Regions from separate parts of the Paludibacterium sp. B53371 genome, predicted to be linked through region 3. Evidence: riboswitches for the same ligand, from Rfam matches in the RefSeq annotation. Region 3 holds a riboswitch; each other region holds the start of a gene.
The links. Region 3 has a riboswitch for cobalamin ahead of JNO51_RS03620 (energy-coupling factor ABC transporter permease). Riboswitches for the same ligand answer to the same signal wherever they lie in the genome.
Positions count from the first base shown of each region.

Region 1: it holds a riboswitch for cobalamin, as region 3 does, so the genes downstream of both, JNO51_RS08650 (cobaltochelatase subunit CobN) here and JNO51_RS03620 (energy-coupling factor ABC transporter permease) in region 3, are expected to answer to the same signal.
Region 2: it holds a riboswitch for cobalamin, as region 3 does, so the genes downstream of both, JNO51_RS16165 (TonB-dependent receptor) here and JNO51_RS03620 (energy-coupling factor ABC transporter permease) in region 3, are expected to answer to the same signal.
Region 4: it holds a riboswitch for cobalamin, as region 3 does, so the genes downstream of both, JNO51_RS15715 (PAAR domain-containing protein) here and JNO51_RS03620 (energy-coupling factor ABC transporter permease) in region 3, are expected to answer to the same signal.

Region 1 is NZ_CP069163.1:1,798,362-1,805,919, forward strand. Features, by position in the region: gene JNO51_RS08630 (tetratricopeptide repeat protein) at 1-41, opposite strand, end outside; gene JNO51_RS08635 (cobyric acid synthase) at 124-1,596, opposite strand; gene cbiB (adenosylcobinamide-phosphate synthase CbiB) at 1,700-2,638, shown strand; gene cobD (threonine-phosphate decarboxylase CobD) at 2,631-3,623, shown strand; cobalamin riboswitch at 3,741-3,926, shown strand; gene JNO51_RS08650 (cobaltochelatase subunit CobN) at 4,080-7,558, shown strand, end outside.
Region 2 is NZ_CP069163.1:3,380,184-3,387,741, reverse strand. Features, by position in the region: gene JNO51_RS16180 (type III pantothenate kinase) at 1-137, shown strand, start outside; gene JNO51_RS16175 (SPOR domain-containing protein) at 134-1,006, shown strand; gene JNO51_RS16170 (histidine phosphatase family protein) at 1,049-1,660, opposite strand; cobalamin riboswitch at 1,731-1,934, shown strand; gene JNO51_RS16165 (TonB-dependent receptor) at 2,066-4,102, shown strand; gene JNO51_RS16160 (cobalamin-binding protein) at 4,158-5,051, shown strand; gene JNO51_RS16155 (hypothetical protein) at 5,073-5,279, shown strand; gene JNO51_RS16150 (cell division protein ZapA) at 5,276-5,590, shown strand; RNA gene ssrS (6S RNA) at 5,616-5,799, shown strand; gene JNO51_RS16140 (5-formyltetrahydrofolate cyclo-ligase) at 5,841-6,497, shown strand; gene pip (prolyl aminopeptidase) at 6,515-7,468, shown strand.
Region 3 is NZ_CP069163.1:757,380-764,937, reverse strand. Features, by position in the region: gene JNO51_RS03640 (ATP-binding cassette domain-containing protein) at 1-550, shown strand, start outside; gene JNO51_RS03635 (energy-coupling factor ABC transporter ATP-binding protein) at 593-1,477, opposite strand; gene cbiQ (cobalt ECF transporter T component CbiQ) at 1,496-2,275, opposite strand; gene JNO51_RS03625 (hypothetical protein) at 2,276-2,614, opposite strand; gene JNO51_RS03620 (energy-coupling factor ABC transporter permease) at 2,616-3,281, opposite strand; cobalamin riboswitch at 3,413-3,626, opposite strand; gene pelG (exopolysaccharide Pel transporter PelG) at 3,733-5,103, opposite strand; gene pelF (GT4 family glycosyltransferase PelF) at 5,103-6,659, opposite strand; gene JNO51_RS03605 (lipopolysaccharide assembly protein LapB) at 6,656-7,558, opposite strand, start outside.
Region 4 is NZ_CP069163.1:3,290,495-3,298,052, reverse strand. Features, by position in the region: gene JNO51_RS15735 (FecR domain-containing protein) at 1-839, shown strand, start outside; gene JNO51_RS15730 (tetratricopeptide repeat protein) at 1,034-2,143, shown strand; gene JNO51_RS15725 (hypothetical protein) at 2,152-2,403, opposite strand; gene yjeM (glutamate/gamma-aminobutyrate family transporter YjeM) at 3,484-5,070, shown strand; gene JNO51_RS15715 (PAAR domain-containing protein) at 5,283-5,609, opposite strand; cobalamin riboswitch at 5,813-6,025, opposite strand; gene JNO51_RS15710 (cation:proton antiporter) at 6,300-7,558, shown strand, end outside.

The DNA of each region.
Region 1 (7,558 bases), 1.0 Mb from region 3:
GCCTGGTAAACCTTGGCGTCAAGCCGAATATCCGATGACATGTTCATTCCTGTCTGTGCAATCTCTACAATCCCGCCATGATACGCGAGCCACCATCAAAAAGGCGCCGGACCTTGGAACGCGTCAGGCGCCCAGCCCCGGCAGCACGGCACTCAGACGCACCAGATCGAGATGTGCCTCCAGCGAATCTGCCAGCCGGTCAATGTGCTGCTGGCGCAGAGCCGGGTAATCGATGACTTCAGCCCTCGCCAGGCCCGCCCAATCCAGCAGGGACTGCAAAGCCTGCGGGTGATCGAACAGTCCATGCAAATACGTGGCCATGATCTGCCCGTCTTGCGACATCGCCCCGTCGCATTTGTCCGCCAGCAGCACCGCAGGCCGGTCCAGTGCCGGACCTTGCGTCACCCCCATGTGAATCTCGTAACCGGTGACCGAGGCCCCGCTGCCCGCCAGTACCCCTTCCACCCGGGTCAGACATTTCTCGGCTGCCAGCGTGGTTTCCATGTCCAGCAAACCCAGCCCCGGGCAACTGCCCGGGGCCCCCTCCAGCCCGAGCGGATCATGAATCTGCCCGCCGAGCATCTGATACCCGCCGCAAATGCCGATCAATTTACCGCCATAGCGCAGATGACGCCGGATCGCCGGCGCCCAGCCATGCTGGTGCAGCCAGGCCAGATCATCGCGCACGCTCTTGCTGCCCGGCAGGATCATCAGATCGGCCGGCGGCACCGGCTGCCCCGGCCCCACCAGGGTCAGTTCAACCTGGGGATGCAGACGCAAGGGGTCAAAATCAGTGTGATTGCTGATGCGCGGATAGACCGGTGCCACCACGCGCAGGACCGCACGCCCGGTACCGGCTTCGGCCGAGCCTTTCTGGCTGATGCTGTCCTCGGCCTCGATATGCAAGCCCATCAGATAGGGCAAGACCCCGAGCACCGGCTTGCCGGTCTTCTGCACCAGCCAGTCCAGCCCCGGCTGCAGCAGAGCGATGTCACCGCGAAAGCGATTGATGACAAACCCCACCACCCGCTGGCGCTCGCTGGGCGACAGCAATTCGAGCGTACCGACCAGATGGGCAAACACCCCGCCGCGATCAATGTCCGCCACCAGCAACACCGGGCAATCGACCGCCTCGGCAAAGCCCATATTGGCAATATCGCCCTCGCGCAGATTGATCTCTGCCGGGCTGCCGGCCCCTTCCACCACCACGCACTGATACTGTTCGGCCAGCCGGTGAAACGACGCCAGCACCGCCTCACGGGCCTTGGGCTTGTAGGCGTGATAGGGCACGGCATCCATATTGCCGATCGAACGCCCCTGGATGATGACCTGTGATCCCATATTGCTGTTCGGCTTGAGCAAGACCGGGTTCATATCGGTATGCGGCTCAATGCCACACGCCAGGGCCTGCACCGCCTGCGAGCGTCCGATTTCGCCGCCATCCACGGTCACGGCACTATTGAGCGCCATATTTTGCGGCTTGAATGGCGCAACGCGGACACCGCGCCGGGCCAGCAGACGGCACAGCCCGGCGGCCAGCGTACTCTTGCCGGCGTCCGAGGTGGTGCCCTGGATCATCAGGGTTTTTGCAGACATGATTTGATCTCCGGACGCGCATTTTTCTTGCACTCGTCCTAGAATGGCGACTTTTTCCATGACCCATTCGGGTCGCAAGAGCCGAATTATATAGGCCGACAAAGTGATCAACGCCAGTTTTCTTTTGCTTGCCCTGCTGCTCGACCGCCTGCTGGCCGAACCGCGCCGCTACCATCCGCTGGTTGGATTCGGCCGCCTGACGCAAGGCGTAGAAGCCATGTTCTACCCGCGCCACCCCGACACCGAACCGGCCTGGCGCATGCGCCTGCGCGGGCTCTGCGGCATTAGCCTGCTGTTGCTGCCCCTGACACTGCTGGCCTGGGCCCTCGCCCGTCTGCCGCTGCTGGGCAACGCCGTCGCCGTGCTGTTGCTGTACCTGGCCATTGGCGCACAAAGCCTGGCACAGCACGCCGAAGCGGTGGCCAGTGCGCTGGAGCAGCACGATTTGCCGCTGGCACGCCAGCGGGTCGGCATGATCGTCAGCCGCCAGACCGACGAGCTGACAGAAAGCCAGATTGCGCGCGCCACGGTCGAATCCGTCCTGGAAAACGGCGGTGACGCCGTGTTTTCCGCACTGTTCTGGTTTCTGCTGGCCGGCGCTCCCGGCGTGGTGCTCTACCGGCTGGCCAACACGCTGGACGCCATGTGGGGCTATCGCAATCAGCGCTACCAGTACTTCGGCTGGGCCGCGGCACGCTTCGATGACCTGCTGAACCTGATTCCGGCGCGACTGACCGCGCTGACCTATGTCCTGCTGGGCAACACCCGTGTCGGCTGGCGCTGCTGGATGGCACAGGCCTCGACCTGGTACAGCCCGAATGCCGGGCCGGTCATGGCCGCCGGCGCCGGCGCCCTGAATCTCTCGCTGGGCGGCGCGGCGGTATACCACGGCAAGATCAAGGCGCGCCCCGCCCTCGGCGCCGGGCGCGAGCCAGAAATGGCCGACATCCGCCGCGCCGTCGCCCTGGTCCGGCGCGGCATGTGGGCCTGGGGACTGCTGGGACTGCTGGCCGCATTGTGCTGGGGAGGCTGGCATGCTTAAGCACGGAGGGGGACTGCGCGCCGCCGCGCGACAATACGGTATCGCCCTGGAAGACTGGGTCGACCTCTCGACCGGCCTCAACCCGCATGGCTGGCCTGTTCCGGCCATCGAGGCCAGTAGCTGGCAGCGCCTGCCGGAGCTGGACGACGGTCTGGAGCAAGCCGCCAGTGACTTCTACGCGGCGCCACAACCACTGGCCGTGGCCGGCTCGCAAGCCGCCATCCAGACCCTGCCGCGCCTGCGCCCGCCCTGCCGGGTCGGCATGCTGACACTGACCTACGCAGAACACCCGTACGCCTGGCAAAAGCAGGGACACCATGTTCTGCGCCTGGCACCGGAAGACATTGATGCCGCGCTGCCGCAAGTGGACGTGCTGCAGCTGTGCACCCCCAACAATCCGACCGGCTGGCTGCCCGAGCCGGCCCAACTGCGCGAATGGCATGCGCGCCTGCGTCAACGCGACGGCTGGCTGGTGCTGGATGAAACCTTCCTCGACGTCACACCGGAACGCAGCCTGCTGCCGCTGGCTGGACAGCCCGGCCTGATCATCCTGCGCTCCATCGGCAAATTCTTTGGCCTGGCCGGCGCGCGCGCCGGCTTTGTTTTTGCCTGGCCAGCGCTGATCGAGGCACTGCAGGACGAGCTCGGCCCCTGGACCCTGGCCGGCCCGGCACGCCAGGCCGTCAGAATGGCCTTGCAGGACCGGGCCTGGCAGGCGGCCATGCGCCAGCGCCTGCCGGCCGAAAGTGACCGGCTGGCCACGCTGCTGCGCCGGCATGGCCTGGCGCCAGGCGGGTCCACGCCGCTATTCCAGTGGGTGTGCCATCCGCAAGCGGCCATGCTGCATCGGCAATTGGCCAGCCAGGGCATCCTCACCCGCTTATTCGACGCGCCGCCAAGCCTGCGTTTCGGTCTGCCAGCGCAAGAAAGTGACTGGGCGCGACTGGATCAGGCGCTGGCCAGCTTCACCCTGGTCAAAAGCTAACGCCGGCGGCACAGGCAAACGATTGCCTGTGCCGCCGGAGGATACTCCCCCCTCCTATCCCGACCTAAGTCAAACTTTGTTCATTTTTTTACCAAAGTTACCCATTCATCACGTAATATTCGCCCTTTACATGACGGTGCCCGTGTTGCAACGGGTGAAACGGGAATGCGGTTCAATGCCGCAGCTGCCCCCGCAACTGTAAGCGAAGAGTCTGAATCCACTGCCACCGGGCATCCGACCGGGAAGGCGATTCAAGGCGATGACGCGCGAGCCAGGAGACCGGCCGTCAGACTTGTCGACGTGAGCTAGAACCAGTCGGGGTGTACTGGTGGACAAGCATGCAGACCGGACCATTCTCCCCAGACTGCTGCCCTCGCTCTCGACGACACAACGTCATCCGAGGGCGCCGATGCACCGCTACCATTTCCTGTCCGTCCATGCTGCCGAAGGTGTGGCATGAGTCACGGCATTGCCCTGCTGAGCCACGCCGGCACTGATCTGTCCGCCCTGCTGCGCGCCCCGCTGCCCGCCGACTTTGTCGCCGTCAACGGCATCAACCTGCAAGCCATCGACAGTGCTGAGGCCATGCAGCAGTTGCTGAACGGCCCTTTGCGCGACACCAGCGTCTTCGTGGTACGCGTCCTGGGCCGCGCCGAAGCCATCGCCGGCTTCGACCTGTTGCTGACCCATATCCGCCAGCACCATCACCATCTGGTGATCATCAGCGGCACCGGCGAGCCCGACCCGGACCTGACCGCCCTGTGCAATGTCGGCCACGGGCTGCAACAGGAAATCAACGCTTATCTGCAGGCTGGCGGCAGCGACAATCTGGCTCACATGCTGCGCTGTCTCTCCGACCGCCTGCTGATGACCGGTCATGGCTATGCCGAGCCGCTCACGTTGCCGGACCACGGCCTGTACCATCCGGAACTGGGCGCCCTGGCAACGCTGGATGACTGGCGCGCCATCCGCAACCCCCAATGGCCGACCGTCGGCCTGGTGTTCTATCGCGCCCACTGGCTGTCCGGCAATACCCGCTTTGTCGATGCCCTGATCGATGCCCTGCACGAGCGCCAGCTGAACACCCTGCCACTGTTTACCGCCTCGCTGCGCACGCCGGGCGAGCAAGGACTGCCGGCGGCGCTCAATGATCTGCTGGCCGAGCCGATCGAGGCGCTGGTCAACACCACCTCCTTTGCCATCGGCGAAGTCAACCCTGACGGTGCGACCCAGGCAGGCTGGTCGGTGAGCGCATTTGAGCAACTGGATGTGCCGGTATTGCAAGCCATCACCAGCAATATGACCGAGGCGCAGTGGCTCGCAGCCGACCGCGGCCTCAACCCGCTGGACACCGCCATGAACGTGGCACTGCCGGAGTTTGACGGCCGACTGATCAGCGTGCCGGTTTCCTTCAAGGAGGCGCATGCCGATCAGGCCAGCAGCGAAACCAGCTATGCCCCGGTGCCCGACCGGGTCCGCCGTCTGGCCGGCATCGTGGCACGTCAGGTCAGGCTGCGCACCACCCCGGCGCACGAGAAACGCATCGCCTTCATCTTCACCAACTCCAATAGCAAGGCGGCACAGATCGGCAATGCCGTCGGCCTGGACTCCCCCGCCTCGCTCTGGGCCATCCTGCAAGCCATGCAGACCCATGGCTATCAGGTCGAGGGACTGCCGGCAGACAGCACCAGCCTGATGCACCAGCTGATTGACCGGGGAGCCTACGACCAGGACTACCTGACCAGTACCCAGATGATGCAGGCGATTGCGCGGGTGCCGGCGGCACGCTACGCAGCATGGTTCGCCGAACTGCCCGCCTCGCTGCAACAACGCATGAACCAGCGCTGGGGTGAGGCCCCCGGTACGGCCTATGTGCATCAGGAGCAGCTTTACTTCTCGGGCATGCAGTTCGGCAATGCCTTTGTCGCCCTGCAACCGCCGCGCGGCTACGGCATGGATCCGGATGCCATCTATCACACCCCGGACCTGCCGCCGACCCACCACTACTACGCTCTGTATTGCTGGCTGCGCGACGAATGGCAGGCTGATGCCATCGTGCATGTCGGCAAGCACGGCACGCTGGAATGGCTGCCCGGCAAAGGCGTAGGTCTGTCACAAGACTGCTTCCCCGATGCCGTTCTGGGTGACATGCCGCTGTTTTATCCCTTCATCCTGAATGATCCGGGCGAAGGCTCGCAGGCCAAGCGCCGCGCCCACGCCGTCATCATCGACCATCTGACGCCACCGATGACCACGGCAGACACCTATGGACCGCTGGCACAGCTGACTCAGCTGGTCGACGAGTACTACCAGGTGGAAATGCTGGACCCATCCAAGCTGCCGATCCTGCAGCAGCAGATCTGGGATCTGATCAAGGAGGCCAAGCTGGATGCTGACCTGGGCGCCATGCTGGCGCATGGTCATGACCACGATCATGACCATGCCCACCCGCCGCTCAGGCCCGCCACCGCAGCCAGCAGCGGCTACCGCACCCCGGTCAAGGGGGCGGCCCACTACCGTCCGGCGGGCAAACCGCACGCTGCTCACGGCCATCACCATGGCCACCCGCACCCCCACGATCATGACCATGACCATGGTGACCACCATCACCATGATCACGATCACCACTGGGACGACACACCGGACGAGCACGGCGTCCCGAAGACCCTGGCCGGCATGGACGGAGTCGATGTCGCGCACCTGATCGAAGACATTGATGGCTATTTGTGCGAACTGGGTGCGGCACAGATTCGCGACGGTCTGCACATTCTCGGCCAGGCCCCGCAGGGCGAAGCGCTGATCGACATGCTGTGCGCCCTGACCCGACTGGCCAATCTGCAGATTCCTTCCTTGCCCGGCAGCGTGACACGCGCCCTCGGCCTGGACCCGGCCGCCCTGGAACAAGACAAGGGTCGTCGTCTGGAAACGGTACCAGCCCGGCTCGCCAGTCTGAGTCCACGACCACTGGTCACCCATGCCGATGCGCTGGAAGCGATTGCCGCCTTGTCGCGTCAGCTGGTAGCCGGACTGGCCAGCCATCACTTTGCCCGCGAAGCCATCCCTGCCTGCATCGCCGCCGCGCTGCCCGGCATGGCACCGGATCCTGCATTACTCAGCGTACTGGACTATCTGTGCAGCCAACTGGTACCGGACCTGGCACGCACCCGCGAGGAAATCGACAACCTGCTGCACGGTCTGGCTGGCGGCTACGTGCCGGCCGGACCCAGCGGCGCGCCAACACGCGGCATGGCTCATGTCCTGCCGACCGGTCGCAATTTCTATTCGGTCGACCCGCGCAGTCTGCCGTCGCAGGCCTCATGGAAAATCGGCGCCGAGCTGGCACGCGAAGTCATTGCCCGCCACCAGCAGGAGACCGGCAAGCTGCCCGAATCCGTCAGCATCAGCGTCTGGGGCACCAGCGCCATGCGCACCCACGGCGATGACATTGCCGAAATCCTGGCCCTGCTCGGCGTACGCCCGGTCTGGCAGGCCGAGAGCCGTCGCGTACAGGGTATTGAGGTCATCCCGCTGACCGAACTGGGCCGCCCGCGCATCGACGTCACCGTGCGTATCAGCGGCTTTTTCCGCGACGCCTTCCCGCACCTGATCCATCTGGTGGATCAGGCGGTGGAAACCGTGGCAAGGCTGGACGAGCCGGTCGAACAGAATTTCCTGCGCAAGCACTATCTGCAGGATCTGACACAGCAGATTCTCGGCCAGCAGACCGAGGCCCAGGCCCTGCTGCGGGTCTTCGGCTCCAAACCCGGCACCTATGGCGCCGGCATTCTGCCACTGATCCAGCAGCAGAACTGGCAGGACGAGCACGACTTTGCCAGCGCCTACATCAACTGGGGCGGCTATGGTTACAGCCGCCAGCACAATGGCTGCGATGCCCGCGATGCCTTGCGCCATCGTCTGGCCGGCACTGAAGTGGC
Region 2 (7,558 bases), 1.0 Mb from region 3:
ATACCGGTCGTCCGCTGGCGCCGTTGCTGCTCAGTGGCGGGGATGCCGGCAAAATCGCCCCGCTGCTCGCAAGCCCCTGTGAGATCGTGGATAATCTGGTACTTACCGGTTTATTAGAAGTGGCGGACAAGACATGAAGTGGTTTCTGGGCCTGGTCGTGGCATTGAATCTGTTTGTCGGCGTGGTGGCCTTGCTGCGCCAGCACGATCCCGTGGATATCCACAGCCATGAAGTCTCACCCGAGCAACTGAAGGTATTGCCGGCCGGCTGGCAGCCGCAGGCGTCGGCAGCCATGGCCGCCTCGGCGCCCTTCGTGGCCTCGGCACCCCTGACCCTGACCCAGACGGTCACTTCGCCGCTCGGCAAGGCCGCATCGGCCCCGGCGGCCTCGGCGCCGACTGCCAAGTCCGCCGTGTCGCCCAAGGGTGACAAGCCTGCTGCCAAGGCACCCGCCCAAAATGACAAGTCCGCCGCGCACGACAAAGCCAAGGTTGCCTCGGTGCCGGCCGCCCATGCCGGCGAGCCGGTGGCCCGCCAGTGCGCCCAGTGGGGTGGCCTGAGCCAGGCGCTGCTGGATCGTGTGAAGGGCGGCTTGCCGACGCTGCGTCTCAAGTCGGCGCAAATGCACAGCCAGCTGGTGGACGACAGCAGTGCGACAGGCGGTAATCTGCGCTACTGGGTTTACATCCCGGCCAAGCTGGCCAGCAGCAAACTGTCCGGTGAGTTGGCGCAAAAGGGATTCGACAACTACGTGGTGCAGAACGAAGGCGACTTCAGGGGGGCGTTGTCGCTGGGCCTGTTCGGCAAGCAGGAGGGGGCACAGGCACTGGTCGACAAACTGAAGAAGGCCGGCTACCCGAAGGCCGAGATCCAGGCTCGGGGCAAAACCCAGCTGACCCGTCTGGATTTCAGCGATCTGAGCGACAGCCAGTTCAAGGCGCTCGGTGCGCTGCAACAGCGCCTGACGCCGGGCATTGCCCTCAAGACCGTCGCCTGCGGACGATAGGCGATCAGGTGATCAGCAGGGGCGGAGCGATCCGCCCCTTTTTCATGCCGCTCCGCCGCCCAATGGCGCGTCCAGTCGCATCAGATAGGCCGGATGATCCTGCAGAATCGACAATTGCACGAAGCCGCCGGGCTGAACCGTGATCAGCCGTGCCACACTCCGTTCCATTTCCAGTAATTCCGCCAGCAGGATGGTAATCACCGGTGCATGGGTCACCAGCACGCGGTGACAGCCGCGCGAGGCGGCGATCCAGGCAGAAAAGCCGCTGAGCACGCGGGTATGGAAGGCTTCCGGCGATTCGCCGCCGGGTGGCGTCAGTTCGCCCTGGCGCCATTGCGCCTCCCAATTCGGTGTCTGTTCGCCCAGCTCGCTCAGCGGCACGCCTTCCCATTCCCCCAGATCCTGTTCGGAAAAACGCTCATCCACCTTGAGGGGGACCGAGGCGGCCAGCGCGCGCCGGACGGCGAATTCGCGGCAACGATTGAGCGGGGAGGTAGCCATGCAGGAGACCGGCGCCAGGGCGGCGATTTGTTGCCAGCTGCGGTCCATCATGGCACTGCCTGCTTCGGTCAGCGCTGCCTCGCGCTGGCCGGTCAGCAGGTTCTGGTGGTCGATGTCGCCGTGACGCAGCAGCGTCAGCGTATAGGGGTTCATGGCAGATCTGTCAGGTTTGACAAAGGCTTATGACCTTATTCCAAGTCAAGTTTTCTGGCAACCACAAACGGGTATAATGCCGCCGTCAGGTGCTTGCCAGCCAGTCGGCCAGGCGAGTGAAACGGGAAGCCGGTGCAAGACCGGCGCTGCCCCCGCAACGGTAAGGTCCGGCGTGTCCCTACGCCAGGGCTTCGCAACCAGCCACTGCCCTCGGGCGGGAAGGCGCGAAGCCAGTGACCAAGCCCGGAGACCGGCCTGGCCAGGGTGTGAGTGGATGCACACCCCACAATGCTTGGCGTATCGCGGGGAAGCGATCACACAGCCTGTATGCCTGCCGGTGTCATTCTGTCGTGCTGTTGTCCTTGGCGTGCCGCAATAAAAATGTTTTTACGGATGACAGAGAACATGTTCCAACTCAGACACGGTGTCGCCCTGGTCGCGCTTTGCTTTGCCGGCGCTGCCCTGGCCGATGATCTTCCCGAATTCAATGGTGGTGACGTGGTTGTGACCGCCAGTGGTGTACCGCAGACACGTGGCGTGGCGCCGGTCAGCGTTAGCGTGATTACCGCGCAGGATATCGCCAACAGCAGTGCCCGCACGGTGCAGGAAGTGCTGTCCTCTGCTGCCGGGATCAATGTAATTAATATGGGTGGAACCTCCTCTCAGGTTGATTTGCATGGATTTGGCATAGGCGGTATCAGCAATACGCAGATTTTGGTCGATGGCGTGAAACAGAATACCAATGATCTTGCCGCCCCTGACCTGAGCTATATTCCTTTAGCCAGTATTGAGCGTATCGAAGTTGTGCGTGGCAGTGGCGCCGTTCAGTATGGGAGTGGTGCAACTGGGGGGGTGATAAATATCATCACCACCGCAGGTTATCCAGAGAAGTCATCGGTGAGTCTGACTCAGATGTTTGGCAGTTTTAACACACGTCAAACAGATGCCCATTTCAATTTGGCAGGGGTACGCTTCAGCCTGGACGGTTATGGCCAGTCTTTGAAAACTGACCATTATCGCCTTAACAATGATGAACGCAGGGACGCAGGTGGTTTGGGGCTAAATTGGAAGCTCGACGATGGCAAAGTGCGCCTGTATGTCCGCTCTAGTAGCGATAGTGAGCGACTACCAGGTCCTGTGTATGTGCAGCCAGCAAACGGCGTGAATCAGTTTAATACTAATCCGACTATCTCGAATAAGTTGTATGACAATGGCTTTGTTAAAAATAATGAGGTTGGCGTGCAGGGTGATCAAGCCATAGGTCTTGGCCGTCTCTATTTCCAATTGGCCTCACGTGATAAACGTACGGATTCGACTTATGGGCCGAATAGCTTTTCTCATACAACTAGTTGGTGGTCGGACCAACGGTTGCTGACTGAAGATAGTGGCAGCCTACGTTATGTCCTGCCTTTTGCTGTGGATAATCGTGTCACAATCGGTACCGACTGGATGTTCGGGAATGCTACGGATAACTCTAATAATCTGCCAAATGCATTTCCCTATCTCAGCTCGACATCTTCCAAGCAACGACATCAGGCACTGTTTTCTGAAGCAGAGTTAGGTCTTTGGTCTGGCGCGCGTATCACCATCGGTGGTCGCGTCCAACGTGTAGATGATCTTGTTCATAACACCAATACTTATGCAACCTTTGGTTCGACCACAGATCTGGAGCTGCATGCATGGCAGTTGGGTATGAGGCAGGCATTAGGGTCAGACTGGAGTCTTTTTGCGAATCATGCCCAGAGCTTCCGCCTGCCAAACTCCGATGAGCTAGTCAATAACAACAATGTTGTTGCCCTCCAACCTCAACTGTCTCACGATCAGCAGCTTGGTGCAGAGTGGGTTAACCGCGATAGTCGTGTTCGAATTGATATATTCCGCTCTGATGTGACTAATGAGATTGCTTATATTCCGAATGCCATTACATTAAATTACGGGGCAAATGTGAATTTGCCTAAGACACGTCACCAGGGGCTTGAAGTAGAGGGGCAAACGCGGCTTATGCAGGTACTTGATCTGCATGGCAACCTAACTTGGCAAAAAGCCACATTTAAAGAGGGTAGTTACAGCGGGAGCAGCCTTGTAGGACGGTCTATTCCAATGGTCCCTCAGGTAATGGCCAACCTTGGGATATCTTGGTCAATAAGAGAGAATACTCGGCTGAATGTGGATGCTCAGTACGTAGGCAAGCAATATATGGACAATGATCAGGTGAATCAATATCCAAACCAGCTACCTGCCTATACTGTGGTGAACACCAAATTGACGCAGAAGTTCTCGCGCAATTTGAGCGGCTCCTTCAGCATCAATAACCTACTGGATAGACACTATGCAACCTATGGTGCTGTGATCCTTGACCCAAGCACGGGCATGGCTACCGGGTATGGTCTTTATCCCTCAGACTCGCGTACCTATCAGGCGACGCTGACCGTTAACTTCTAAGTTCGAACCCCCGCCCACCGCCCGCCATCCCAGCGGGCGGTCTATCATGCCGACTATGCAAACGAATCGATTTTCTGTCCGGTTGACCCTGGCCCTGGTAGGGGTGGTGGCGTCATGGAATACCCACGCCCAGGTCAGCGTGCGCGACGGCACCGGCACGCCGGTGACGCTGGCGCAGCCTGCCCGGCGCATCGTCACGCTGGCGCCGTCCACCACCGAGCTGGTGTATGCCGCCGGGGGCGGTTCGCGCATGGTGGCGACGGTGGCGTTCAGCGATTACCCGCCGGCGGCGAAACAGCTGCCGCAGGTGGGGGATCTGATGGGCGTCAGCCTGGAAGCGATTCTGCGCCAGCGGCCGGATCTGGTGGTGGCCTGGAAGGATGGCAGTGCGCCGCAGCTGTTGCAGCGTTTGCGTGCCCAGGGGGTGGCGGTGTTTGTCAGCCATCCGCTGGCGCTGGACGATGTGGCGCGCGAGCTGCAGTCCCTCGGCCGACTCAGCGGTACGCCGGCGGTGGCCGATCAGGCGGCTGCCGCCTATCGGGCGCGCATTGCCGCCGTGCGGCAGCGTTACCAGGGCCGGCCGCCGGTGACGGTGTTTTATCAGATGAGTCAGTCGCCGCTGTTTACCGTCAGCAATGCCAGCTATGTCGGCGCGGTGCTGCAGCTGTGTGGCGGGCGCAATCTGTTTGCCGGGCTGGCCGCGCCGGCGCCGCAGGTGAGCCGCGAGGCGGTGATTGCCGGACGGCCGCAGGTGATGCTGGCCGCCAGTACGCAGGAGCTGGCGATCTGGGATGGCTGGAAGGCGATTCCGGCGGTGGCACAGGGCACGCGCTATGCGGTGAATGTCGATCTGGCCAGTCGGCCCGGCCCGCGTCTGGCGCTGGGGGCTGAGGCCATTTGCGCCACGCTTGACCATGCGCGTCAGGTGATCGGTTTGACGCCTCGCTGAGGCTTGGCTATGCTCGCCGCCATGGACAAAGAACTTGAATCACTGGAAACCCGGGTCGCGTCGCTGATTGCGCGCATCGGTGAGATGGGGGTGCAGAACACCCGTCTGTCCGAAGCACTGGCACAGGCGCTGAAGGAAAATGCCGATCTGCATTTCCGCCTGGAAGAAACCCGTCAGCGTGTGGCCACGCTGATCGAGCGTTTGCCGGGCACCGAGGAGGACGCATGAGCGAAATCGTGCAAGTGGATGTGTCGCTGCTCGGGCGGCATTTCACCATCGGGACTTCCGCCGAAGAACGCGATACGCTGCTGGAAGCAGTGCATCTGCTGGAAGAAAAGATCGAAGCCATCCGCGGCCAGGGTAAAATTGTTGATGCCGACAAAATTGCCATCATGGCGGCATTGAATATTGCCCACGACTTGCTAAAAACAAAAGTGGGGGAAGGCTTGGAGATGGCGGCCTTTCAACGTAGAATACGCAATATGAGCGAGGCAGCTGAAACCGCCTTGCAAGAAAGCCAGCAGTCACTGTTTGAGTGATTGCCGCTTTAACAGATTTACCGGTTACCCCCTGCGGTGTTTGTGACGGCTCAACAATTCCTTTGAACCAATGCGTTCGCTTTGGTTGCCAGCAGTAAGTAGCACTGGCGCGCCGCGTCCCTCGAGGATGCGCCCGATGTGTGAGGCAGGCGACCCCCTGGAAACAGGGTTCAAGCGAATTTAGCCCGAACGGCACTCGCGGGGGCCTCTCTTCCGATCGTCCCACCCCATGCGGATGATGGTCCCCCAGATGACTCCCCCCCCAATCACCACGCTGCCCGATGACAAACTGGCCCTGCGTCGTGCTGTGCGTCGCGCACGCATGGCCCTGCCGCCGTCGCAGCGGCGGCGCGCCGAGCAGCAGATCGCCCGGCTGGCGGCGCGTTTCCTGCGGCGGGGCAAGCGGATTGGCGGCTATCTGGCTTCTGGCTCGGAGCTGGATATCGAAGCCCTGCTCGGCCGTGCCCTGCAGCGCGGCGCCACAGTGTATCTGCCGGTGATCCCCGACAAGGGGCGCCGTCTGTGGTTCTCGCGCCTTGGCCCGGACGACCGCTGGTATCGCCACCCGCGCTATCCGATTACCGAATATGCCGGCCCGGTGCTGCGCGCCGAGCGGCTGGACGTGCTGTTTGTGCCGCTGCTGGCGGTCGATCAGGATGGCTATCGGCTGGGGCAGGGCGGTGGCTTTTACGATACCACCCTGCACGCTGCCGGTCGGCAGCGCCCCTTGCTGGTCGGGGTGGCGTTTGACTGTCAGCGCGTGGCGCGCGTCCCGCGCGAGGCCTGGGACATCCGCCTCGACTGGCTGGTGACCGAGGCCGGGATTTTCCGCTTTGGCCCGGCCATGACAAACGTTTGCGCTGTCACCGCCAACTCCCGCACAATGCAGGCTGACCTTCAGCCCTGATCGGGAAATCGTTCTCCATGCTTTATCCTGCCATCGCCCCCTACGAAAGCGGCATGCTGCGCCTGGACGAGTTGCACCAGATGTACTGGGAGCAGTGTGGTCGTCCGGATGGTTTTCCGGTGCTGTACCTGCATGGCGGGCCGGGGGACGGCTGTGCGCCGATGTGTCGCCAGTTGTTCGACCCGGGGTTCTACCGCGCGGTGCTGTTCGACCAGCGCGGCAGTGGCCGCTCGGTGCCTCGCGGCGAATTGCGCGCCAATCGCACGGATCTGCTGGTGGCGGATATCGAACGGCTGCGCGAGCACCTGGGGATCGAGCGCTGGCTGGTGTTTGGCGGCTCCTGGGGCAGCACGCTGGCACTGGCCTATGCCGAGGCCCATCCGGAACGGGTGGGCGGCCTGATCCTGCGCGGCATTTTTCTGGGGCGCGAGCGGGATGTCGACTGGTTCATGCATGGCATGGGACGGTTTTTCCCCGAGGCCTGGGCGCAATTCCTGGCACCGATTCCTCCCGAGGAGCGAGGCGATCTGCTGCAGGCCTACTATCGCCGCCTCAGCAGCGACGATCCGAGTGTCTATCTGCCGGTCTGTCAGGCATGGGGAGGCTGGGAGGCCCACTGTGTCTCGCTGTTGCCGCGCGCCGATGCCATTGAGCGTGCCGCCAGCCCCTATCTGTCGCTGCCGCTGGCACGGCTTGAGGCGCATTACTTTGCCCATCAGCTGTTCCTGCAGCCGGATCAGTTGCTGCGGGAGATCGGGCGGATCGCCCATTTGCCGGCCTGTATCGTCCAGGGGCGCTACGATGTGATCTGTCCGCCGGAGGGGGCTTATGCGCTGGCGGCAGCCTGGCCCAAGGCCGAGCTGTGTCTGGTCGAGGCGGCGGGTCATTCGATGTGGGAGCCGGCGGTGCTGGCGGCGCTGATGGATCGCCTGGAACGCTTCAAGCTGTTTCTGGGGCGCGGATCAGTCTGAATTCACGGGTTTTTTCCCTTTTTGACCACGCGCGGGGGACAAATCCTCGCGGTCGGCTTCTGCCATTTACCTTTGCCCGGCTATAATCGT
Region 3 (7,558 bases):
CCCCGCCCTGAGCCGCCGCCGGGCCGTCCTGCCGCAATCCACCCGGGTCGCTTTCGCGTTGACCGTCGAGCAAGTCATCGCCCTGGGACGCCTGGGCCGAGAGGATGGCCTGACCGGCCAGTTCGTGGCCGCGGCCGCGGCCCTCGCCGCCTGCGGCCATCTGCTCGGACGCAGCATCGACAGCCTGTCCGGCGGCGAAGCGGCGCGGGTGCATCTGGCCCGGCTGTTTGCCCAGCTATGGGATATTCGCCAGGGGCTGATTCTGGTGGACGAGCCGCTCAGTGCCCTGGACCCCGGCCTGCAACACCTGCTGTCACGCCAGCTCGACCGCTTTGCCCGCGAACGCGGCCATGCCCTGCTGGCGGTACTGCATGACCTGAATCATGCCGTTCGTCATTTCGACCGTTTGCTGTTGTTGCGTGCCGGGCAACTGGTGGGCGATGTGCCGACCCGAGCGCTGGACCAGACCCTGCTGCAGGCCCTGTACGGATTGCCATTCAGCCGGGCGCACACCGACAGTGGTCAGGCAGTGTGGCTGCCGGCGGCTTGATGATGCGAGGGCCAGGCAACGCCCGCCCCGGGAACAGAGAGATTACCCCTGGCAGGTACGCGGCGCCGGGGAGGAGAAAGTCAGCGGCCTATCCGCCTCCTCGGCCGCCAGCACCTGTCGCAGCAGGGTACGGGCCTGACCGATGCTCAGCGGCAGCGGACCTTCCGGGATCAGGCCGTCGCGCATCAGGATTTCGGCCAGATGAGCGACCCGCGGCAACCGCAGATCGATCGCCCGGACCACCTCGCGCTGGTTGAACACTTCAGCCGGACTGCCGCCCAGCAGCATTCTGCCGCGATCCAGCAGAAACACCCGATCGGCCAGCAAGGGCACGATATCCACATCATGGGTGGCAAACAGCAGGGTCACACCCAGCTCACGGTTGATCTGATTCAGCAGCGACACCAGCATCCCGGCGGCCTTCGGGTCCAGCGCATTGGTCGGCTCGTCGAGCACCAGCACCTTGGGACGCATGGCCAGCACGCAGGCCAGAGACAGGCGCTTCTTTTCCCCCCCGCTGAGATTGAAGGGGTTGCGACTGAGGTAATCGCTCATCCCGACAACCTCCAGCGCCCATTTCACCGTCGCGTCCAGCGTCTCGCCGCGCTGTCCCATATTCATCGGCCCATAGGCCACTTCACGGTACACCGTGGCATTGAACAACTGGTCGTCGGCATCCTGAAACACCATGCCGACCTGACGGCGCAAGGCCGGCAGATTGGCACGACAGACGGGCAGGCCTGCCACGGTCACCTGTCCCGAGCTCGGCAGCAACAGACCGTTGAACAACTGGAACAGGGTCGACTTGCCGGCGCCGTTGGGGCCAAGCACCGCCACCCGTTCACCGGCAGCAATCGACAGATCCAGCTGATGCAGGGCCTGACAGCCATCGGGATAGGTGTAGCTGACCTGATTCAGCTCGATCATGGGGTGTGTCATCGGTGGTCAACCCAGCCAGTAATTGAAAAAAGCCAGCAAGCTCAGTGCGCACAGGCCAAGCAGGCCGACATAGTAATCCCGCCGGGAGATGGCCGAACGGAAGTGCGTCATGACCGGACTGTTCTCGTCATAGCCGCGCGCCAGCATGGCCTGATAGATGCGCGTGCTGCGATCCAGCGACTTGATGAGAATGCTGGCCGCCAGCCGGCCGACATCGGCCACACGCCCAAGCCAGCCGGCCTCGGCCCCCAGGCGGCTCAATTGCGCCCGCCGCATGGTCTGTGCGGTGTCCTGCAGAATGAACAGGTAGCGGTACATCATCTCAGCCAGCTCGATCATGATGAGCGGCACTCGACAAAGCCGCAGGGTCGCCAGAATCTCCACCATCGGGGTCGTCATCGCCAGCAGCGCCGCCAGGGTCACGGCAGCCATGATGCGCAGGAACAGCAAGCCGCCGTATTGTAGCCCCTCGGCATACACCCTGAGCGTCCAGCCCCAGAGCGGGACTTGCCACAGCACCTGACTGCCGCGCGTCAGCATGACACTGAGCAGCACCACCCAGGCAATACCCAGCGGCATCAGCAGACGACGACACAAATCGCGCCCGTTGAGCCCCAGCAGCGCGAACAGCGCCAGCGCCCCCAGCCACAGCGCGAGCGCCAGCACACCATGCCGCAAAGTCGAGGCCACGACGACCGCCGCCAGCAACAACAGGGTCTTGATGCGGCCATCTGCCCCGGCCGCGGCCGAGGCAGCGACGGCATCATGGCGTGCCAGGCTGACCACTCAGTCTTCCTGCTGACAACGGCACTGACCTTCACGCCGCCCGAAAAGCCGCAGCCAGTGATAGCCGACAATCAGACCGGCAAAGAAGTTGGCAACCGAGAAAGCGCCGACCTGGGCATCGCCCGGCAGCTCAAGGAAGGGATGATGATCGCGCTGCGTGACCTGGGTCGCCAGGTTATTCACATGATCATCCGTGCCGGCGGCTTCCATCTGGTGTGCACTCATATAGCGTGCCGAGACAAAGATGAACAGCAGCAAGGCACACATCACGGCCAGCATGCAGCGGGTAAAGCCATCGAAGAAACGGTTCTGCGACAGATCGCGTGCGGGATGTGACATCTCAGGCTCCTTTGCTGACGAGGATGCCGGGCAACAGATCGGGCCGGCGGCTGGCCATCGCCTGCAGCACGACGGCGGTAAACACCCCCTCGGCCAGGGCCAGGGGCAACTGGGTCGGGGCATAACCCATGAAGAAAATCATCCACTGGGTCAGCAGCGGCATATTGCCGTGCAGACTCCAGGCCAGCTCGAAGGCACTGACCAGATAAGTCATCAGGTCACCGACCACCCCGGCCAGGCCGGCGGCCAGCCACAGCGGGCAATTCAGCGCGCGCAGGCTTTTCCACAGCACATAGCCGGACAGGGCGCCGGCGATCCCCATCGAGAAAGTATTTGCGCCAATCGTGGTGATACCGCCATGACCAAGGAAAATTGCCTGGAAGAACAGCACGATGGTGGAGATGACCGCGGACGCCCAGGGCCCGACCAGAATCGCCGCCAGCGCCGTGGCGCAAGGATGCGAGCATGATCCGGTCACCGGCACCGGCAAGTGCATGGCGGAAATGACGAAGACCGCCACGCCGATCATGGCCAGGAACGGCTTATAGGACAGGTTTTCCTGTACCTTGCGTTTGATCTGATAAATCCCGGGAACGACGAACACGGCGGTCGCCGCGTACCAGACTGCGCATGCCTGTGGTGACAGGATGCCATCTTCAATGTGCATGAACTGCTCTCCCTTGCGAAGAACGGATCCGGCGGATCCAAGCCGGCCAATCACCAAGGGAAATCCGATCCGGAGCCACACACCGAAGTCGCAGGCGCACAACCGCAGAACCGTTCCCCACCCCAGAGATTGGCACTACCGATGACCCAGGCCGGTCTTCTGGCTCGCCTTCATCCTCCTCGGCCGGCCTTCCCGCACCGCAAAGCGGCACAGTGGCATGTGGCAGATTCGTCAGGCCTACAGCAGCGGGGGCTGCGCCGGACTGGCTGCATGGCAGCGTCACCGGCTTCCCGTTTCACTCCTCCCATGGACATGGGTCAGAGCACCTGGATCAATTGTCATGTCAGGACGACGTGTCGTCCGACATAAAATAGCTTCGCAGTATACCCCTTTGTCAAACAAGCCGCGCGGAGTCAGGTCAAGTCCAACGCACAAATGTAGCCAGTTGCGCTTACTGCAGCATGTAGGTTTCGTACTCAAGCCGCTCCAGCTTGCGATCCAGCGCCGCCAGCCCGATCACCACCGCAATCAGCATGGCTCCGGCAAACCCATAGCCATACCAGGCGGGGTTGAGTTGCAAGGTGATTCCCGTCAGCAGCATGTTGAGCAACAAAAAACCGCTGGTCGCCGCCAGCACCACGCGACGTTTGTCGAGGTAGAAAAAAATGTTGATGATGCCGAGGAACACCACCTGCAGGCTGGCGGCAATCACATCGACCTGCAACAGCGGCAGGTACAGGACCGAGATCCCCAGCCAGCGCAACAGCTCGGCGCCGCTGGCAAACAACAGGATGGCCGCAATCGACTGCACCTTGACGATCTCGTACAGCCCGGTACGCAGGGCATCGACCATGCCGTTGCGGACATTCTCGATATGCTGCAGCGAAGCGCCTTCCCGGACCGCGCTATAGAAGGCATCGTAATACTCGACGAAATCGGTTTCGATGCGCATCAGGAACACCGCCATGCCGGGAATGATCGCCAGATAGGCCAGAAAGACCGGCATATCGTAAATGATCGAGGCATGCAGCGGGCCGATCACCGCCTGACCGGTGGCCGGGGCATACCAGAACATCAGCTTGTCCACCCAGATACCCAGGTTGTACAGCAGACCGATCCACATCAGCGCGGTATGGCGATGGGCCTTGTGGAACATTTCAAACGAAATGAACAGACGGCCGGGAAACTCACGGTAGATCAGCAACAGCAGACCGAACAGCAGCACGCACTGACCGAGCACGAAGCCGGCCAGCAGCCCCTCCAGACCATGGGTATTCAGCAGCAGCGAGCCCACGACGGTGGCGCCGTAACCGATCAGGAATACCAGCAGGATATGCATGTACCGTTTCTGACCGGAAAGGAAAATGGCGGCGATCCAGATATTGGCCAGGATCACGAAGCCGCTGAGCATGAACAGGCGATACACCCCGGATGTACCGTGGAACAGCCACAGAATGGTCGGCACGCCAAACAGCAACGCGCCCAGATTGATCAGCAGCACGACGCCGTGAAAATTCGACAGCACCAGATCTTGCCGCTTCTCGAACAGGCGGTCGGCGGTAAAGCGGGTATAGGCCAGCTGGAACGGACCGGTCAGCACCAGACTGCCGGCGATCAGATAGGTGACGGACACCTGGAACTGGGCAATCAGAAAGGTCGGGACCACAAACGGCAGGCTGAGCACACCGATCAGCAGGATGCCCACGATGGACAGCATCCACGGACCGGCACTGATCAGGCCGGCATAGGTATACGCCTGCAACAGGCCTGCCAGCGAATTACGCCGCAGCATCTTGCGCAATTCAAATCCGATACCGGCCATCAGCGCCCCTCCCCGCCATCCGGCGGCATCGCCAGCAAGCGTTCATAGCGTTCACGATAGCTGCCAATCATCTGCGCCTGCGTGTAATAGCGCTCCACCCGGGCGATGCCCGCACGTTGCGCTGCCTGCCAGCGCGCCGGGTGCTGCAGCAGGGACAACACGGCACCGGCCAGGGCTCCGGGGTTGGCAATCGGCACCACTTCGCCGGCGCGGCCCAGTGCGGCATCCTCACCGGGGCGGCCGTCAATCAGCTCGCGACAGGCACCGACCTCGGTGGTGACGGCCGGTACGCCGGCGGCAAAGCCTTCCAGCACCACCAGCGGCAGGGCCTCCGAAATCGAGCTGAGCACCACCAGTCCCACCCGCGGCAACAAATCCTCTACCTGCTGCATGCCGAGAAAGCGCACTTTCTCGCTCAGGCCGAGACTGGCGACCAGACGGTGGCACTCATTGGCATAGTCTTCGTCTTCATCATCCGGACCCGCCACCCAGGCCTCGGCCTCGGGCATGGTGTCCAGAATCGTCAGCATCGAACGGATGAAGGTTTTCACGTCTTTGATCGGCACCACCCGGCCGATCAGGCACAGCACGGGGGGAATGGCGGCCGGTCGCAGATCGCGCAACCGGGCAAACCGTTCGAGCTGAATGCCATTGGGAATGGTGCAGGTCTTTTCCTCGGGCGCACCGTCGCCGATCTGGCGCTGGCGGTTGCCCTCGTACAGGGCGACGATATCGCTGGCCGAGTCGTAACACATCTGTCCCAGCGCCATGAAAAAACGCATCCAGAGATCGCGGAAATAGCCGATCTGTGCAGCATCGCGCTCGAACACGCTGCGATTATCGCGAATCCACTGACTCTGAAACAGGTCGATCTTGCGTTCCTTGGTATAGATGCCGTGCTCCGACACCAGCAAAGGCTGGCCGCGCCGCTGCTGCAGCATGGTACCGAGCAGGCCGGCATAACCGGTCGAGACGGTATGGAATACCCGCACCGGGATCAGTTGCTCCGCCACGGCGGCCAGCTTCCAGATCGACTGGTGCATGATGCGTACCGTCCAGAAGTAGTCGGTAAACGACGGATCGGTGCAGTACTCGCGATAGTTGTCGGTCAGAAACTGCCAGGCTTGTTCGGAATGGGCGAACACCTCGGCGGACAACTTACCCCCGGGCTGCATCAGGGGCATCAGCTGGCGCAACATGCTGCTGGCCTGATGTTTGCCCTGCGGGCTGCGCAGTTTGCCGTGCAGCGACGCCACCTGGCGGAACACCTCGGGGTCACCCCGCAGACTGGGTTTGACAGGCTGGCGCTGCGGGTCAACGGCGAAATCGAACAGATAGTGACACTCCATGTGCACCACGTTGTCCGGCAAGGCATAGGCCATCTCGCCATAGCTGTCGGGGCTGCTGCCGATGAATACGATGGCAAAGCGCAGATCGGGAAAGGCACGGATCATCTGGTTGATCCAGCTGGAGACCCCGCCGCGCACATAGGGGAATGTTCCCTCCAGCAGCAGGGCGATATCGGCCTGTTCGGCCTTGGGCAGAAGGGGACTCATGGCTGATCACTCCAGTAACGGATCACCGGCTGCATGACCGGCAAGGCACTGGAAAGCGGCTGAGCAGCCAGCAGCGCCTTGACCTGGGCATAGTCTTTATCCAGATAGGCGACCTCCGCCAGGTAGGGCAGGAGGCGCAAACGCTCAAAGCCATGCACCATGGCCAGATCCAGCATGGTCGTCGCCGAGGCGGTATCGCCCCGGTCCAGGGCCAGCCGGCCGCGCAGGCGCCACAAAGAGGCATCGCCCGGCATCAGCGCCAGCGCTTCGGCCGCATAACGATCGGCCTCGCGTGCGGCATGGCGATACACATCACCCTGCACCAGATAGGAATACACCAGTTCGTTGTACAGCAGGGCCAGCTCCTTGTTGACGCGATAGCGCTCGCTCTTGCTGAGCGTCAGCTTGAGTCGGGGTAATTGGTCGAGAATTTTCTGGGTCAGCTCTTTCTCCTGGCGATCCAGCATCCAGAAAGCCAGCAGCCGGATATCTTCAAACTGATCGTCCAGCATGGTGCGCAGCAAGGGGGACACGGTGCGCATCGGCATGGCCTGCATGGCCATCAGGGCGGTCATGCGAAACGACGAGGCCGCCCCCTGGCTTTGCAGCACCGATTTGAGGTGCGCCCCCCGGCCGAAAGAGGTCGATGCCTGCGGTGCCAGGAAGGTGGGTGCCCAGGTCAGCTCGATCGGCAAATCCTCGGGTTCGGCCGGCAGGCGCGAAGCGAGGGCGATGGCGCCACAGGTCAGCAACAGGCCGCCGATCGGCACGGCAAACAGATAGCACCAGAGAAACAGCCCGGTGAGTGCCTGGCGATGCTTGAACCGCCGCGGCAGCAAGGTCAGCGTGGCCGGGGTGGCCAGCAAGGCCGCCAGTGCCTGCAACAGCAACATGCACAC
Region 4 (7,558 bases), 1.1 Mb from region 3:
GCGGCGTCACCACACCCACCGACCCGCTGTCGACGGCCTTGCCCAACCGCATCGTCAGCAACAGCGTTGTCCTTGACCTGTCGGTCGAGCCGCAAGACAGTCCGGCCAATTCGGCCTATGTCGGCGTGACCGTGGCCGATGGCCAGATCCAGCGCGGCCATCTGCAGGTCGACGAAGACAACAGCTGGCAGATCGGCGTCGATCCGCGCTCCGGACTGCCCCTGTATGTGGTGCAGAATGATGGATCGCTGCTGTTTTTTGTCGATGACGATACCCAACAGCCGGTGCAGTACCAGATCTATACCACAACGGACGGCGCCAAAATTTACTGGGGCGTTTACTTCGGTGGCGGCGCCAGCGATGCCAATGGCGACTGGCAATATGCCGACCTGCACCAGTTTGCTTTTGCGCCCGGCGGGGCAACGCCCGGCTCAGCCATCACCGCCATGAGCGGACAGACCGGCAGCTACACCATGGTTCCCGGCATGCCGGGGCCGGTGGATGAGAACGGCAAGATGGGCGGACAAATCAACAGCCTGACCGCCAACGTCACCTTTGGTGCCAACCCGACCATTGACCACTACGCCATCAATGTGACCGATGGCCAGGGCCGGATCTGGGACGCCAACAGTGGCGCGGCGGTATCGCTGCAAACCTTCCAGAGCAGCGGCATCGCGCTGAACGGCAGCTGCACCGGTTGCCAGAGCCCGACCATCAGCAACGGCTCGGCGGCGGGCGTCTTGATCGGCCCCCAGGCCGGTGGCATGATCAGCCACTATGGCTTGCAGACTAATCAGAATGAGTCCGTCTCCGGGGTGGGGATATTAAAAAAACCCTGACACTGTTTGCCCTGTGCGGTAGCGTCTTTCCGCTGATTGCCCGGGCTGCCGACGAGTGCGCGAATGCGGCGCAGGCGGGCCAGCTGGCGCTCAACCGCGGCGATGCCGCCGCCGCGCTGGCCGTACTGCAGCCGGCAGAAGCCGGATGTGCCGGTCGCGGCCGCTTTGACCACCTGCTCGGCTTTACCCTGCTGGTGAGCGGGCGCGCCGCCGACGCCTCCTGGGTACTGGAACGTGCCGCCGCGGCCAACCCGAACAGCGGCGCCGCCTGGCTCGACCTGGCCGACGCCTACCTCCAGACCGGCGATACCCTGCGTGCCGATACCGCCCTGCAGCACGCCCGTGCCCTGCAACCCCCGCCCGTCGCCCAGCGCAAGATCGACACCCTGCAGGCCGCACTCGACAAGATCCGCCACCCCTGGTCGCTGTCCTACACCGTGCGCCAGGAAATCGGCTGGGACTCCAACGTCAACTCCGCCACCGACCAACTGTCGATCGTGGCCCCCGGCTTCTCGCCCCTGCCGATCAAACTTGACCCGGATGCCCGCGCCTCGGCCAGCAGCTACGCCGACCTGGAGCTGGGCGGTGCCCTCACCGGGGCGCTGAATGACGACTGGACCTTCTATCTGCTGCCGCGCGTCAAGACACGCCACTACGAACCGCTGCGCCAGTTCGACCGCACTTTCTACAACCTGCAGAGCGGCGTATCACGCCGGGTAGGCAGTGGCTTGCTGCTGGGCATGCTGCAAGGCGAGCAACAACAAATGGCGGGCCGCGACTATCTGCGCAGCGAGGGCGGCATCCTCGAATGGCGTCAGCCGGTCGGCCGCAGCGCCTTGCTCAGCCTGACCTCGCAGTACACCAGTACCCGTTATGCCGATCGCAGCATGCGCAATTACGATAGTAACGTTGCACTGGCCGGACTGGCCTGGAAACAGGGATGGACACCGCAGGTCAACTGGAGCGTCGCCGCTTACCGCGGCGAGGATGATGGCGTGAACAATCGTGCCGGTGGCGGGCGCCGCATGGTGATTCTGTCCGGTGCCCTCAATGTGAAATGGCTGGCGGGGCTGGAGAGCGCCCTGACACTGACCCACGAAAGCGATGACTATCGGCAGAAAGACCCGGCCTTCCTGGTGACCCGGTCAGAAAGCATCTGGAACTACACCGCCAGTCTGAGCTGGCCATGGAACAAGCATTTTTCCTCCACCGTCAGCTACAGCCATATCCGTGATGACGCGAATATCGTGCTCTATGGCAGCAAACGGGATCTGGTCAGTCTGAGTGTGCGCGGCGACTTCTGAACCCGGCGCTACTGCCGTGGCTCATGCCGCTGACTGACATGCGTCCAGAACGCGGAGTGCGAATGTTTGACGATGCGCGACCAGCGCTGCAAGGTGCGCTCATGCCGGCCGTGGCTGGTGTGCAGGCTCGACAGCTTCAGCCAGCGTTGCGACTGCTCCTGCGTCGGACGTATCGCCCGACGCATGGCCAGCATGCTCAGCCAGGCCAGTGCCAACACCAGTCCCCATAGCCCCGCTTGCCATAGCCACCACCGCTCCATTGCCGTCACCCTGATTGAACAAGACAAAGATCATAGCCCCTTGTTGCCATGTCGTCCAAGTAATCAATGCCATAGGCATGACGTGCCGTCGCCAGCGGCTTTGCCGGCGCCCATGCCACGCGGGTCGGCGCCCGATCGGGTTAAATTGTTAATTTGTCTTTAGAAATCAGACGCGTAGTGCTAGAATTGCCGCCCTGGTGAAGCGCCGTCAGGGGCTTTATCAGACTGATTTGTGCAAGGCGTTGTTTTTGCGGTTGTTTGCCAGCAGTGTTGTCGCCCCGCATCGGGCGATGTGCATTCTGCAGTGCCATCCTCTGACGTCGGCAGGATCGACACAGAAACCGGCTGTCCGGGACTGTCCGATCCGCCGTCACATTGCAGCCGGCCATGCCAGCTGTCTGTCATATCAGCAAGAGGTAATGTTCCGTAACACAGGCTTTGCACCCCACGCCGGGTGCGGCGCGTGCCTGCCCGTCATTCAGGCGGGAAATCAGTGCTCAGCCAGACAGGACAAGATGATATTTATCGCGAATTCAGCGAACTAGCGCACTCTGAAAAGATTGCGGATAGATTGCCAGCTTATACCCGATAAACAGAAATCATGCCCTCCTGGTGCATTAACGCAGCATATGTATGAGATGACATGTCAAATAGTGGTTTTTTTGATAAACGACAACGTCTTGTCATTTTGTGCATGAGCATAATGTGCGCGAGCCTCCAGGACGAACAATAAAAACAGGGGTTGGCGGGTCTGACAGGCAGTTCGTGGATGGTTGTCTGTCATATCGCTGATCTTTGCCAGACCTGGATGGCCGTGTACTACACCTGAAACGCCTGATTGACCTGCCAGAGATGTCACAGTCTCTGGACCCGAAAGGGGCGCCGGCCTGCGGTCCGGCAGGCGATGCCAAGGCAGATCAGGCGTCATTGCCCACAAGGCAATAGCTCGTAGTTAGAACCGGTTTCGAACTGTTCCGCCGGATAAGCAGCAAACGGAACGCGCTCGAAATCCACTCAGGGAGATGTATCGTGTCAGCAAAGACTCCAGCTCATAAAATTACATTGGTTGGATTCGTCCTCATGTTCTTTACCTCGGTACTTGGTTTCTCCAACGTATCGCGCGGTATTTTCTACATGGGTCAATCCTCGATTCTGTTCTATGTATTCACCGGCTTCTCGTTCTTCCTGCCGTACTCCATCATCTGTGCCGAGATGGGTGCCAGCTTCAAGAGCGAAAAGGGCGGTATCTTCTCGTGGATCGAGAAGAGCGTTGGCGGCAGCTTCGGCCGCAAACTCGGCTTCATCACCATCTTCATGTGGTGGTTCTCCTACGTGGTATGGATGATGAACGTGGCCTCGATGATCACGATTCCGTTGTCCTATGCCATGTCGCCGTTCATTGATGGCGGCTTCAGCCACGCCACCAGCCTGGTCAAGGAAGCCCTTGGCCCGATCGGCATGGGCGTGATCGGTATGATCGTGATCTCGTTCGTCACCTACCTGATCACCCTCGGCGTCACCAAGCTGGCCAAACTGGCCTCCATCGGTGGTATCGCCGTGATGTCGCTGAACGTGATCCTGCTGGTTTGTGCCTTCATCATCCTGGCAGCCCACGGCTTCCATCCGGCCAGCTCCTACAGCTGGGCTGACATGACCACCGTACCGAAATTCTCCAAGTACGCTGGTGATGGCATCACCGGTCTGGTTGGCCTGTTCGGCTTCGCCGTGTACGCCATCTTCGCCTACGGTGGCGTGGAAGCCGTCGGTGGTCTGGTCGACAAACTGGAAAACCCGGAACGCAACGTCAAGCGCGGTCTGCTGATCGGCGCCGGCGTCGGCATCTTCGTCTACTGCTTCGGTATCTTCGCTGCGACCTGGTTCATCGACCGCAACTCGCCGCAAGTCCTGCATGACGTCATGAAGACCAGCCAGGGTGGTACCGGCCTGTTCTACGCCGGTAACGCCGTGTACTACTTCATGTACACCCTGGGCGCGACCCTGGCCAGCAGCCTGGGCGCTGCCGCCAGCACCTGCAACACCATGGGTAACGTCTTCGCCGCCTACACCGGCGTGTCGATGTTCTGCGCCCTGACCGGTGCCTTCTTCGTGCTGATCTACGCCCCGCTGAAGCAAATGATCGAAGGCGTGCCGCAAGGCATCTTCCCGGCCAGCTGGAGCAAGGAAAACCAGAACGGCATGCCGACCGTGGCACTGCGCTGGCAACTGGGTCTGGTGATCGTGCTGATCGCCCTGGGTACCTTCGGTGGTGACGCCGTGGCCGACCTGATCCAGAACCTGGTGACCCTGACCAACGTGACCATGACCGTACCGGTGATCTTCATCATCTACGCTTACATTCACTACCTGCGTAACGATGCTGTAGAAAAGCCGATCCGCATCTTCCGTTCCAACGGTTCGGGCATCTTCATGGCCTGGTGCGCCATGCTGACCATCGGCTTCGCCAACCTGTTCACCGTGGCCTCCCCGCTGTATCACGCCTACCTGGGTGAAGACGTCGGTGCCAACATGAAAGAAGGCATGATGTCCATCATCGGTGTGGTGGTCTTCGCACTGATCGGCTGGTTCATGGTTGCTCGCTACGAACGCCATGTTGCCCAAGGCAAGCTGCCGATGCCGGAAGCCAAGGCAGAACTGGGCGGCAAGTAAGCCCACAAGCAGAACAGGCGACGCCCTGCGTCGCCTGCCATCCCGAAAAAAGCCGTTCATCTGACGATGAACGGCTTTTTCATCGAACGGGGTCAGGTCTTGTATTTTGCATCCCGGCGCAAAATGCACATCGAACAGAACGGGGTCAGGTCTTGTATTTTGCATCCCGATGCAAAATACAAGACCTGACCCCGTTCTCTCGCTGCTGCGACTCAGGCCACCTTGCCCGGCAGATAATCCGGATCCAGGAACCCCGCTACCGACTTGTCCGACGGCATCACTGCACAACAAGACTGCGGACTGGAAATAATGTAATCGCCATTGGCCAGCGCACTGCCGACAATCGCCGCCGGCCGACCGGCCAGCAGCAACAGACTGCCGGCACCCGAAATGATCACCGTCTCCGAACCATCCGGATAACGCACCGTATCGCCCACCCGGGCAATCAACTCCATCTCCGAAGTGGCCGTCACCACCTCGCCCCCATAACGGGTTTTCGAACCGATCGTCGCGACCAGATAAGATTGCTGTTGCTTCATGATAGCTATGCTCACAAGGGTGTTTCCCCCCACCGGGGAGACAAGCGGCCACGGACACACCGCGCCGAACCAGGCGAGAACACCACCACGGGGACAGAGCAGACAAGGCGCAGACAGGCAGGCCGACACACGGCTGCAGGCAGAGCACCACTCCCCACCCCGGGGACGGATCTCGCGGGACCTCCGCACTCCCAGACAGGGGGCAGAGCACCCAGGAATCAGGCCGGTCTTCTGGCTTGCCTTCCACCTCGGCGACCGGCCTTCCCGGACAGACAACATCCAGTGGCATGGTGATCGCGTCGTCAGGCCTACAGCAGCGGGGGCTGCGCCGGCATGGCTGCAACAGCAGCGGCACCGGCTTCCCGTTTCACCCCGTTCCGAAAGGAACACAGGGCACCTGAATCCAGGGCGCCATGATCCCGCCGGGCGGAAAACACGTCAAACGATAAAAAATCAGCATGTTGTGCGCGCTTCGCAACACCCCCCGCACGGGGTCAGGTCTTGTATTTTGCATCGAAACGCAAAATACAAGACCTGACCCCGTTCTGTGCGCCGGGGCATTCAGAATCGCGACTCAATTGATCGAAAGGGGGTCAGATTGCTTTAACCCTCATGCCAGCAGGGTAGGGCGGTGCTACCATCCGCGACGAGCGCAGGGAGAAGCCCGCATTGAACGTCGGAGGGCGCTGTATGAAAAGAGTTTTTTGGCATGTACTGGGTTATGGCACCGTGCTGGTGCTGTCTGTCAGCCTGCTGTTGTGGATCCTCAGTCAGGGCCCGCAAGGCACCCCCGTCTGGCTCAGCCAGGCCGCCAACGAGTCCGACGACTGGCTGGCCTCCCTGCAAGGCACACTCGGCCACAACGCCACCCTGCCACTGGTCGGCCTGCTGATGCAGATCCTGATCATCCTGACCTTCTCCCGTCTGTGCGCCTTTGGCCTGCGAGCCATCGGCCAGCCGCCGGTCATCGGCGAAATGCTCGCCGGCATCCTGCTCGGCAAATCGGTTTTTGCCCAACTCTGGCCGCAGGGCTTTCACTTCGTGTTTCCCGAAAGCGCCATGCCGCAGCTGTACTTCTTCAGTCAGATCGGCCTGATCTTCTTCATGTTCGTGGTCGGCCTCGACCTGCGCCTGTCCAGCCTGCGCCAGCGCGCCGGCACCGCCATCGTCGTCTCCCACGCCAGCATCCTGCTGCCCTTCCTGCTCGGCACCCTGCTGTCGTTCTGGCTCTATCGCGACTATGGTCCGCGCCACGTGGCCTTCTCGTCCTTTGCCCTGTTCATCGGCATCGCCATGAGCATCACCGCCTTCCCGGTACTGGCGCGCATCATCCACGACAAGGGACTGAGCGGCACGCCGGTCGGCACCCTGTCCGTTGCCTGCGCCGCCGTCGATGACGTGACCGCCTGGTGCCTGCTCGCCGGCGTGCTGGGCATCGTCAAGGCCGGCAGCCTGCACCACGCCGTCATCGTCCTGCTGGCCTCGACCCTGTACGTCGTGCTGATGATCAAACTGATCCGGCCCCTGGCCCACCGCCTGCTGTGGCCCGCCACCCAGAGCGGCACCTTCACCAGCGCCCAGCTCGCCTTCGTCTTCTGCGTCGGCCTCGGCTCGGCCCTGCTGGCCGAAGTCATCGGCATCCACGCCCTGTTCGGCGCCTTCCTCGCCGGCGTCATCATGCCGCACGAACTCACCTTCCAGACCAGCCTGAGCGCGAAAATCGAAGACCTCACCGCCGTGGTGCTGCTGCCGATCTTCTTCGCCTACACCGGCATCCGCGCCGAAATCGGCCTGCTCGACAGCTGGCATGCCTGGCTGGTCTGCGGCGGCATCATCCTGGTCGCCACCGTCGGCAAAGTCCTCGGTGCCGCACTCGCCGCCCACTGGACCGGTGTCCGGTGGCGCCAGTCCTGGGCACTGGGCGTACTGATGAACACCCGTGGCCTGAT